Regions from separate parts of the Volucribacter amazonae genome, predicted to be linked through region 1. Evidence: riboswitches for the same ligand, from Rfam matches in the RefSeq annotation. Region 1 holds a riboswitch; the other holds the start of a gene.
The links. Region 1 has a riboswitch for molybdenum cofactor ahead of moaA (GTP 3',8-cyclase MoaA). Riboswitches for the same ligand answer to the same signal wherever they lie in the genome.
Positions count from the first base shown of each region.

Region 2: it holds a riboswitch for molybdenum cofactor, as region 1 does, so the genes downstream of both, moaA (GTP 3',8-cyclase MoaA) here and moaA (GTP 3',8-cyclase MoaA) in region 1, are expected to answer to the same signal.

Region 1 covers NZ_LWID01000001.1:5,186-10,863, reverse strand. Annotated here, with positions in the region: gene glnD (bifunctional uridylyltransferase/uridylyl-removing protein GlnD) at 1-1,403, shown strand, start outside; gene thiI (tRNA uracil 4-sulfurtransferase ThiI) at 1,533-2,987, shown strand; gene A6A20_RS00060 (gluconeogenesis factor YvcK family protein) at 2,984-3,922, opposite strand; molybdenum cofactor riboswitch at 4,165-4,302, shown strand; partial or broken gene moaA (GTP 3',8-cyclase MoaA) at 4,292-5,309, shown strand; partial or broken gene moaC (cyclic pyranopterin monophosphate synthase MoaC) at 5,328-5,678, shown strand, end outside.
Region 2 covers NZ_LWID01000001.1:2,569,542-2,575,219, reverse strand. Annotated here, with positions in the region: gene thiI (tRNA uracil 4-sulfurtransferase ThiI) at 1-11, shown strand, start outside; gene A6A20_RS12305 (gluconeogenesis factor YvcK family protein) at 8-946, opposite strand; molybdenum cofactor riboswitch at 1,189-1,325, shown strand; gene moaA (GTP 3',8-cyclase MoaA) at 1,315-2,328, shown strand; gene moaC (cyclic pyranopterin monophosphate synthase MoaC) at 2,347-2,850, shown strand; gene moaD (molybdopterin synthase sulfur carrier subunit) at 2,847-3,092, shown strand; gene moaE (molybdopterin synthase catalytic subunit MoaE) at 3,094-3,552, shown strand; gene A6A20_RS12280 (DedA family protein) at 3,602-4,207, opposite strand; gene A6A20_RS12275 (TIGR01619 family protein) at 4,423-5,265, shown strand.

The sequences.
Region 1 (5,678 bases):
CAAGGGAAAAATTTATCCAACTTTTAGCTCAACCTCAAGCCATCAGTCGTGCCTTTTTTCCTATGCACCAATATGGGGTATTAACCGCTTATTTACCGCAATGGCAACCTATTGTGGGCTTAATGCAATTTGATTTATTTCATACTTATACCGTTGATGAGCATACTTTGCGTGTTATGCTCAAACTAGAAAGTTTTTTACAACAAGAAAATCAGAAATTACACCCACTTTGTACCCAATTATTTCCCCAATTAGCCGATCGCCGCCTATTATATTTAGCAGGATTATTTCATGATATTGCCAAAGGGCGAGGTGGTGATCATGCGGAGCTTGGGGCAAAAGAAATGCAGGATTTTGCCATTCTACATGGTTTTAATGCCACCCAAACCGAATTAATGTGTTGGTTAGTACAACAACATTTATTTATGTCCATTACTGCACAACGGCGTGATATTCATGATCCCGAAGTGGTATTAGCTTTTGCTGATAAAGTTAAAGATCAACAGCATTTGGATTATTTAGTTTGTTTAACCGTAGCGGATATTTGTGCTACCAATGGTACCTTATGGAATGATTGGAAACGAACCTTATTATTTACCCTATACCAATATTGTTCACAACAATTTGATCAAGGAATGCAACATCGGTTGGATTATCAGCAACAAATTGCTCAAAATCGTCAGCAAGCCCTTATTTTATTAAAGGCATTACCTGAGCAATCCATTCAAGCCCTGTGGCAACAATGTCCTGATGAATATTTTTTACGCAATACGCCGAAACAAATTGCTTGGCATAGTCAGTTACTGTATGAAAATCAAGATAATCTTGTGGTTAAGGTAAGCAATAAATTTGCCAAAGGGGGAACAGAAATCTTTATCTATTGTGCGGATCAGCCTAGCTTATTTCATAAGGTTGTTAGCATTATTGGCACAAAAAATTTGAGTATTCACGATGCACAAATTATTACCAGACAAGATGGTTATGTGATGGACAGTTTTATTGTGTCAGAGCTTGATGGCAGTTTAGTACGCAATGAGCGGCGACGAGCATTAGAAAAAGCCTTATACCAAGGATTAACCACACCAGCTAAAGCCTTGCTAAATCAACGGCGAAATTATAAATTGCAACATTTTCAAGTGCCAACTCAAATACGTTTTTTAAATATACATCGTTCGGATCATACCGAAATGGAGCTTTTTGCCTTAGATAAAGCGGGATTATTGAGCAAAATTAGCCAAGTTTTTGTGGAGCAACAGCTCAATTTACTCAATGCTAAAATCACCACCATTGGCGAGAAAGCCGAAGACTTTTTTATTTTAGTCAATGCGGAGGGAAAAGCCCTCTGTGCCACGCAACGGCAACAGCTAGAACAACGATTAGTGCATACTTTAGCAAATGACTAAGCTTATTGTTGTTACATTGTCACTTTTCTTGATAACTATATAAGAAAATAGTCAAACTCTTAACTATGGCTTTGGGCGGAATTTTGTTATAATTCGCCCCATTTTATTAACCCTTATTTAAGCAACAGCATGAAATTTATTATTAAACTTTTTCCTGAAATTATGATTAAAAGCGATTCGGTACGCAAACGCTTTATCAAAATTTTAACCAGTAATATTCGTAATGTATTAACCCGCTTTGATGATCAAGTTGCGGTGGTTCGCCATTGGGATTATATTGAAGTGCGGTCAAAAAATAATGAAAATTTTGATTTATTAATTGAGCAATTACAACGTATTCCGGGTATTCATCATTTTTTAGCCGTAGAGGAAAAACCCTTTTCTTCTTTACATGATATTTTTGAACAAACCTTAGCTGAAGTCGGCGAGCAATTAGTAAATAAAACCTTTTGTGTGCGAGTAAGACGCAAGGGCAAGCATAGTTTTAATTCCTTAGAAGCTGAACGCTATATTGGTGGTGGATTAAATCAACATATTCCCTCAGCGAAAGTGAAATTAACTCGTCCCGATATTACCGTACGCATTGATATTGAACATGAACATATGATGTTGATCAAAGCACGTTATGCAGGTATCGGCGGCTATCCTATTGGTACACAAGAAGATGTACTATCGTTAATTTCTGGTGGTTTTGACTCTGGCGTATCAAGCTATATGTTGATGCGACGTGGTTGTCGTGTTCATTATTGTTTTTTTAATTTAGGCGGTGCAACCCATGAAATTGGGGTTAAACAAATGGCTTATCATCTTTGGCAACGTTATAGCCAATCCCATAAAGTCCGTTTTATTGCCATTAATTTTGAGCCTGTGGTTGGCGAAATTTTGGAGAAAATTGATAATGGGCAAATGGGTGTGGTATTAAAACGTATGATGGTACGAGCGGCAAGCCTAGTGGCAGAACGTTTTGCCATTCAAGCCTTAGTTACTGGTGAAGCATTAGGGCAGGTATCTAGCCAAACGTTAACCAATTTACGCTTAATTGATGAAGCGGCAGGTTGTTTAGTGTTACGTCCATTAATCTCCCACGACAAAGAGCAAATTATTGCGTTAGCTAAGCAAATTGAAACCGAAGATATTGCGAAATCTATGCCAGAGTTTTGTGGTGTTATTTCCAAAAATCCAACGGTAAAAGCGGTTAAAAGCAAAATTGAACAAGAAGAACAACATTTTGATATGAATATCTTACAAAGTGCGGTGGAAAATGCCAAAATTTTAGATATTCGCCAAATTGCCGAGCAAACCGCTCAATCGGTTACCGAAGTAGAAACTGTTGCTGTATTAGCTAAGGACGATATTATTATTGATATTCGTAGCCCAGAGGAAGTTGAAGAAAAACCTTTGGCATTGAATATCAGTAATCCGATTATTACTTTACCGTTTTATAAATTATCAAGCCAATTTGCCACACTTGAGCAAGATAAAACCTATCTTTTGTATTGTGAAAGAGGGGTAATGAGCAAGCTACAGGCTCTATATTTACAAGATGCAGGTTTTAATAATGTTAAGGTTTTTCGCCAAGATTAAAAATCGTTTTGTTTAAACCTTTCTAATAGTTCAGCAATAGCTTGACATAATAAATGCCGATCATGTCGATATGGCACATCATCGGCATTTAATTTTCTTGTAAGCCATTGTGGTTGCTGTTCGGCATCTATGCGCTGTTCCTTTTGTTCGGTGCTAGTAATCACGCCATCAATAATGTTTTGCCCTACATTGTGATTAATCCAATTAATCCGTTGTGCCAAAGACAATTTAGCCGCTGGGCTATGCTCAACCCCTAAATTATCAATAAAAATTTTCGGACATTGTGCTTGGCGTAAACATTGTTGCACTTCTTTGAGTAACAAAGGGGGCATAATACTGGTAAAAAAACTGCCCGGCCCAATAAGAATAAGTTCTGCTTGTTGTAAAGCGGTAATCGCTTCTGGTGTAGCTGAAACAAGGGGAGTAAGAGCCAATGATTGAGGCAATTCCTCAAGATTATCAATATTTACTTCGCCTAATATTTGTTGCCCTGAAGATAATTGTGCAACAAGATGAACAGGCGTTTCTGACATAGGAATAATAAAGGATTTTACCTTTAATAAATCACGAATCAAATTTACGCCCTCTAAAGGACGAATTTGCATATTTTCTAATGCGGTTAGCATTAAATTACCTAAATTATGCCCAGCAAGTTCGCCTGTGCCACTAAAACGGTATTCAAAAAGGGTAGAAGCGGTACTTGGCTCAGTAATAATTTGATTTAAACAATTACGCAAATCACCCCACGCAATGCCACCATAATCATCACGAATTCGCCCCGTAGAACCACCATTATCTGTGGTCGTAACAATGCCTGTTAATTTTTCTTGCATAAAATTTAAGGCTGATAACATACGCCCTAAACCATGGCCACCACCAATGGCGACAATATGTTTTAGGTTGGTTAATGGGATAGTGTTCTGTTGCAATAACATAATTTATCTCAAATCAATTATTTGCCGAGAAAGATAGCATTTTTTGACGAAGAGATAAATAAGCGATATTTGAAACGACTATAATAACGAAGCATGTTTTTAAAATAGACGATTACATACCCTTTGTATACTTACTTATATAACTAATTTACCTTCTATCCTTAATAATAGTTACCTCAATAAGGTTATTTTTTCCTTGCCGATTGTACATTTATTTCTTTCTATTTTAGAATGATCAAAAATTTATTTGATAACTCCGAGCTTGTTGACCTAAACTGTTTAGATAGCATGGTTTACCAAGCCGACAAATTTTTGTCCAAGGATAAGATTGGAAACGATTTATCCTCTCGTATTTAGAAAGGTGTCTTGATGCAACGCATTCCTATTAAGTCGTTGGGAGCTAACCGTTTGGTTGATGCTTTCCAGCGAGAATATTATTATCTTCGTTTGTCTATTACCGATGTTTGTAATTTTCGTTGTAAACTATTGTTTACCTAATGGTTATCAACCAGAAAAAAATAAACCGCATTTTTTAACGCAAGAGGAAATTATTCGTGTGGCAAAAGCCTTTGTTGTCATGGGAACAGAAAAAATCCGCATTACAGGTGGTGAGCCTACTTTACGCAAAGATTTTTTATCCATTGTTGAGCAAATTAAGGTGATCGATGGCATAAAAAATATTGCCTTGACAACCAATGGCTATCGTATGGCAAACGAGGTGGATAATTGGAAAAGAGCAGGTATTACGTCAATTAATGTGAGCTTGGATAGTTTTAGATCCTAAAATGTTTCATATCATTACAGGCGAAAATAAGTTTTATCAAGTAATGCGAGGGATTGAACGGGCTTAGAAATTGGTTATCGCCAAGTTAAGGTTAATGCAGTATTGATGAAACAACTCAATGAGCGTGAATTTGAGCAATTTTTAGCTTGGATTAAAGATAAACCTATTCAAATGCGGTTTATTGAATTGATGCAAACAGGGGATATGGATCATTTTTTTTTCCAACAATATCATTTATCAGGACAATTATTGGAAAAAAAAATTATTGCAACAAGGCTGGAAATTGCGTTTGAAAGGGCGAAGTGATGGGCCTGCTAAAGTGTTTATCATCAAGATTATCAGGGCGAAGTGGGATTGATTATGCCCTACGAGAAAAATTTTTGTGCCAGTTGTAATCGTTTAAGAGTTTCTGCTCGAGGTAAATTGCACCTTTGTTTATTCGGCGAAGAGGGGATTGAACTAAGAGATTTATTACAATCTGATCTCCAACAATCTCAATTACAGGCACGCTTATTTTCTGCCTTACAACATAAACGGCAGCATCATTATTTACATATGGGCGATACTGGCGTACGTGCTAATTTATCAACCATTGGCGGTTAATTCATAAAGGAATATAAAATGACAGAATTTACCCATATTAATGCCCAAGGCGAAGCGAATATGGTTGATGTTTCGTTGAAACAAGATACTGTACGAGAAGCTCGAGCAGAGGCTTAGTGACAATGTCACAAATACATTAACGATGATTTTAAACGGACAACACCATAAGGGCGATGTATTCGCTACGGCGCGCATTGCAGGCATACAGGCGGCAAAAAAAACTTGGGAATTGATCCCATTATGCCACCCATTATTATTAAGCAAGGTAGAAATCAATATTTGCCCCTTGCTGAGAGTAATCAGGTACGGATAGAAAGCTATTGCAAATTGACAGGTAAAACTGGCGTTGAAATGGAAGCCTTAACGGCA
Region 2 (5,678 bases), 2.6 Mb from region 1:
GCCAAGATTAAAAATCGTTTTGTTTAAACCTTTCTAATAGTTCAGCAATAGCTTGACATAATAAATGCCGATCATGTCGATATGGCACATCATCGGCATTTAATTTTCTTGTAAGCCATTGTGGTTGCTGTTCGGCATCTATGCGCTGTTCCTTTTGTTCGGTGCTAGTAATCACGCCATCAATAATGTTTTGCCCTACATTGTGATTAATCCAATTAATCCGTTGTGCCAAAGACAATTTAGCCGCTGGGCTATGCTCAACCCCTAAATTATCAATAAAAATTTTCGGACATTGTGCTTGGCGTAAACATTGTTGCACTTCTTTGAGTAACAAAGGGGGCATAATACTGGTAAAAAAACTGCCCGGCCCAATAAGAATAAGTTCTGCTTGTTGTAAAGCGGTAATCGCTTCTGGTGTAGCTGAAACAAGGGGAGTAAGAGCCAATGATTGAGGCAATTCCTCAAGATTATCAATATTTACTTCGCCTAATATTTGTTGCCCTGAAGATAATTGTGCAACAAGATGAACAGGCGTTTCTGACATAGGAATAATAAAGGATTTTACCTTTAATAAATCACGAATCAAATTTACGCCCTCTAAAGGACGAATTTGCATATTTTCTAATGCGGTTAGCATTAAATTACCTAAATTATGCCCAGCAAGTTCGCCTGTGCCACTAAAACGGTATTCAAAAAGGGTAGAAGCGGTACTTGGCTCAGTAATAATTTGATTTAAACAATTACGCAAATCACCCCACGCAATGCCACCATAATCATCACGAATTCGCCCCGTAGAACCACCATTATCTGTGGTCGTAACAATGCCTGTTAATTTTTCTTGCATAAAATTTAAGGCTGATAACATACGCCCTAAACCATGGCCACCACCAATGGCGACAATATGTTTTAGGTTGGTTAATGGGATAGTGTTCTGTTGCAATAACATAATTTATCTCAAATCAATTATTTGCCGAGAAAGATAGCATTTTTTGACGAAGAGATAAATAAGCGATATTTGAAACGACTATAATAACGAAGCATGTTTTTAAAATAGAACGATTACATACCCTTTGTATACTTACTTATATAACTAATTTACCTTCTATCCTTATAATAGTTACCTCAATAAGGTTATTTTTTCCTTGCCGATTGTACATTTATTTCTTTCTATTTTAGAATGATCAAAATTTATTTGCATAACTCCGAGCTTGTTGACCTAAACTGTTTAGATAGCATGGTTTACAAGCCGACAAATTTTTGTCCAAGGATAAGATTGGAAACGATTTATCCTCTCGTATTTAGAAAGGTGTCTTGATGCAACGCATTCCTATTAAGTCGTTGGGAGCTAACCGTTTGGTTGATGCTTTCCAGCGAGAATATTATTATCTTCGTTTGTCTATTACCGATGTTTGTAATTTTCGTTGTAACTATTGTTTACCTAATGGTTATCAACCAGAAAAAAATAAACCGCATTTTTTAACGCAAGAGGAAATTATTCGTGTGGCAAAAGCCTTTGTTGTCATGGGAACAGAAAAAATCCGCATTACAGGTGGTGAGCCTACTTTACGCAAAGATTTTTTATCCATTGTTGAGCAAATTAAGGTGATCGATGGCATAAAAAATATTGCCTTGACAACCAATGGCTATCGTATGGCAAACGAGGTGGATAATTGGAAAAGAGCAGGTATTACGTCAATTAATGTGAGCTTGGATAGTTTAGATCCTAAAATGTTTCATATCATTACAGGCGAAAATAAGTTTTATCAAGTAATGCGAGGGATTGAACGGGCTTTAGAAATTGGTTATCGCCAAGTTAAGGTTAATGCAGTATTGATGAAACAACTCAATGAGCGTGAATTTGAGCAATTTTTAGCTTGGATTAAAGATAAACCTATTCAAATGCGGTTTATTGAATTGATGCAAACAGGGGATATGGATCATTTTTTCCAACAATATCATTTATCAGGACAATTATTGGAAAAAAAATTATTGCAACAAGGCTGGAAATTGCGTTTGAAAGGGCGAAGTGATGGGCCTGCTAAAGTGTTTTATCATCAAGATTATCAGGGCGAAGTGGGATTGATTATGCCCTACGAGAAAAATTTTTGTGCCAGTTGTAATCGTTTAAGAGTTTCTGCTCGAGGTAAATTGCACCTTTGTTTATTCGGCGAAGAGGGGATTGAACTAAGAGATTTATTACAATCTGATCTCCAACAATCTCAATTACAGGCACGCTTATTTTCTGCCTTACAACATAAACGGCAGCATCATTATTTACATATGGGCGATACTGGCGTACGTGCTAATTTATCAACCATTGGCGGTTAATTCATAAAGGAATATAAAATGACAGAATTTACCCATATTAATGCCCAAGGCGAAGCGAATATGGTTGATGTTTCGTTGAAACAAGATACTGTACGAGAAGCTCGAGCAGAGGCTTTAGTGACAATGTCACAAAATACATTAACGATGATTTTAAACGGACAACACCATAAGGGCGATGTATTCGCTACGGCGCGCATTGCAGGCATACAGGCGGCAAAAAAAACTTGGGAATTGATCCCATTATGCCACCCATTATTATTAAGCAAGGTAGAAATCAATATTTGCCCCTTGCCTGAGAGTAATCAGGTACGGATAGAAAGCTATTGCAAATTGACAGGTAAAACTGGCGTTGAAATGGAAGCCTTAACGGCAGCAAGCGTGGCAGCTTTAACCATTTATGATATGTGTAAAGCAGTACAAAAAGATATTGTTATTGAACAGATTCGCTTGTTAGAAAAGTGCGGTGGAAAATCAGGTTATTTTTGTGTACCACAAGAAACAATAAATGAGATAACAAAATGATAAAAATATTATTTTTTGGACAAATTAGAGAATTAGTCAATACCGATGAATTAATGCTTGAGGCTAAATTTGAGCATATTCAACAATTATTAGATTATTTAGTACAAAAAGGCGACAAATGGCAATTAGCCTTACAACAAGGAAAAGTGCTTGTAGCAGTTAATCAAACATTATCTTCGTTAGATAGCCCAATTCAAGCAGGTGATGAAATTGCCTTTTTCCCACCTGTTACGGGGGGATAATATGGATAATATTAAAATTCAGGTCAGTCCATTGTCCTTTGATCAAAATGAGGAATATCAGTGGCTTGCTCAATCTCAATCTGCTGGGGCTGTGGTTATTTTTGTAGGGAAAGTACGAGATCTTAATTTAGGAGATCAGGTGTCGCAATTATATTTAGAGCATTATCCTGCAATGACAGAAAAAGTATTAAAAGAAATCGCGGAACAAGCTCAACAACGTTGGGATATTCAAGCTATCAGCATTATTCATCGAGTAGGGCAATTAAAAGCAGGCGATGAAATTGTTTTGGTAGGGGTAAGTTCCGCACATCGTAAAGAGGCTTATCAAGCTAATGAATTTATTATGGATTATCTAAAAACCAAAGCCCCTTTTTGGAAAAAAGAAACAACCTGTTCAGGCGAACGCTGGGTGGAGGCTAAGCAAACTGACGATCAGGCAATGGAAAGGTGGTTTAAGTAATAATCATAGGGGAGTAGAATACCCCCATTTGGGGGTATATATATTTTATTTATTTGGCTGACTTACGTTTTTTAGCCCGATATAATTTAAAAATCACATAAAGAGCAACAATGGCAATAATAATATAAATACCAACTTGACCTCGCTTAATTTGTTGCTCAATCCAATCTAAATTGGCTGCTCCATGATAACCAAGGTAAACCCAAATCGGCACAGAAATAATCGCAGCAAAAAAATCAATTAAAACAAAACGCGTATAGCTTATACGGCGAGTAATGCCTGAAATCATATAGATAGGAGCGCGTAATCCGGGTAAAAAGCGAGCAATAAATAAAACTCGGTTACCATATTTATCAAATTTCTCACGCACTAAACGCAAACGTTGCACATTAATAAAACGGCGAACAATTCTTACTCTCAATATTTTGGCACCATAAATGCGTCCAAGCCAATACATAATACTATCGCCGAAGAGAACGCCAAACATACTTACAACGAGCATAATGTGAGGATTAGCATAACCAAGCCCTGCGATAATTCCCCCTGAAACAAGGGTAATATCTTCAGGAATAGGCACACCAAAGCCACAAATAATCAGCACGAAAAGTACGGCACAATAGCCATAATTTGAAAAAAAATCAATCAGTAATTCCATGGCTTAATCTTCTATTCATATCAATCAATCCAACAAGGTGTATATTTTGCCTTTTTTAACAACAAAATACTACTGTAAATTTTCGATAACCGTCACAAATCTTAATATTTTTTGCTTAATTTATACGATAAAGATTAACTTCTTGATAAGAGTTTGGTAGATTATGGAACGAATATTTGATTATCTCACTAAAATTTATTAAATAGGGGAGAGTTATGGAAACAGATAAAACATTAGATGAGTTAAACGACACATTATCAATGATACAAAATTGGAAAGTTTATCGTAGTATTATTAATCATAATGAATGTATCTTTTCCGTCAATTTAGCCATAGCCGATATTTTTAAAGATACCGCTTTTTCCTCTGTTGTTCAATTCTCCCTCACTTATGACGTGGAGGATACAAATTCCGATGGTTTACCTGATATAGCACAAGCTGATATTTTAATTGATAAAATGGTTAAAATCATTACTCAATTAAATGCCTTACCTGATACATTATATTCAGGGCATGTTATTGGTAATGGAAAAAATGAAATCTATTTTTATACAAATTATGCGAAAGAAGTCATTGATATTCTTAACGGATTTGATTCAATTACTGATATTAAGCAACAACAAGATCCTCAAGCAAGTATTTATTTTGATTTTCTATTGCCGTCACCATTAGAGTTAAAACTTAATGCCACAGAAGAAATTTTAACCATATTACAAACCAATGGCGATGATCTGTCTGAACGAAGACCAGTAGAACATATTTTTCATTTTAAAAATGAAGACAGCCTACAACGTTTTATTGATAATTTTAATACCAATTTCTTTGATTTTTTTGATTTACAACATGGTATTGAAGAAGAAGAACCAGAACAAGAGGAAGATAATAAAACAGCAAAAACACCAATTTATGTTGCAACATTAACCAATGAAATGACATTAGATGATCGGGATATTTTTCATTTTGTTGAACAATTTAATATCTTAGCCGATCGTTTTGATGGTGAATATATTGGTTGGATGAGTAAAGAAACGAAATCAACTCAGCAAGCCTTGCATTAATTTCTCAAAATTCATCAAATCTCTAATTGCCCAATTTATTATTGGGCATTTTCAATTATCTATTCATACATATCCATATAATTCCGAAATAATGAAATATAGTCGTTCACATTCTTAACGTATATAGGGTAGATAAACATTTTAGCCTGTTACATTTATAAATTTATTATTTAACATAATATACATTATGCGAAATTAGTTATAAGGTAAGTAGGAACTACGGTATAAATAAATCACAGACTTATACACAGGTAACAAATACTATCTAAGCAAGACATAATGCTACTATATTGAACACTGTAACAATCATTTTTGTTTAAATATCCTTATTGATTTTATAGTGTAAAGGGAAAATATAGATTTTATGATGAAAAATTATTAATACAGGGACATCAATATAAATAAAGGGTTTC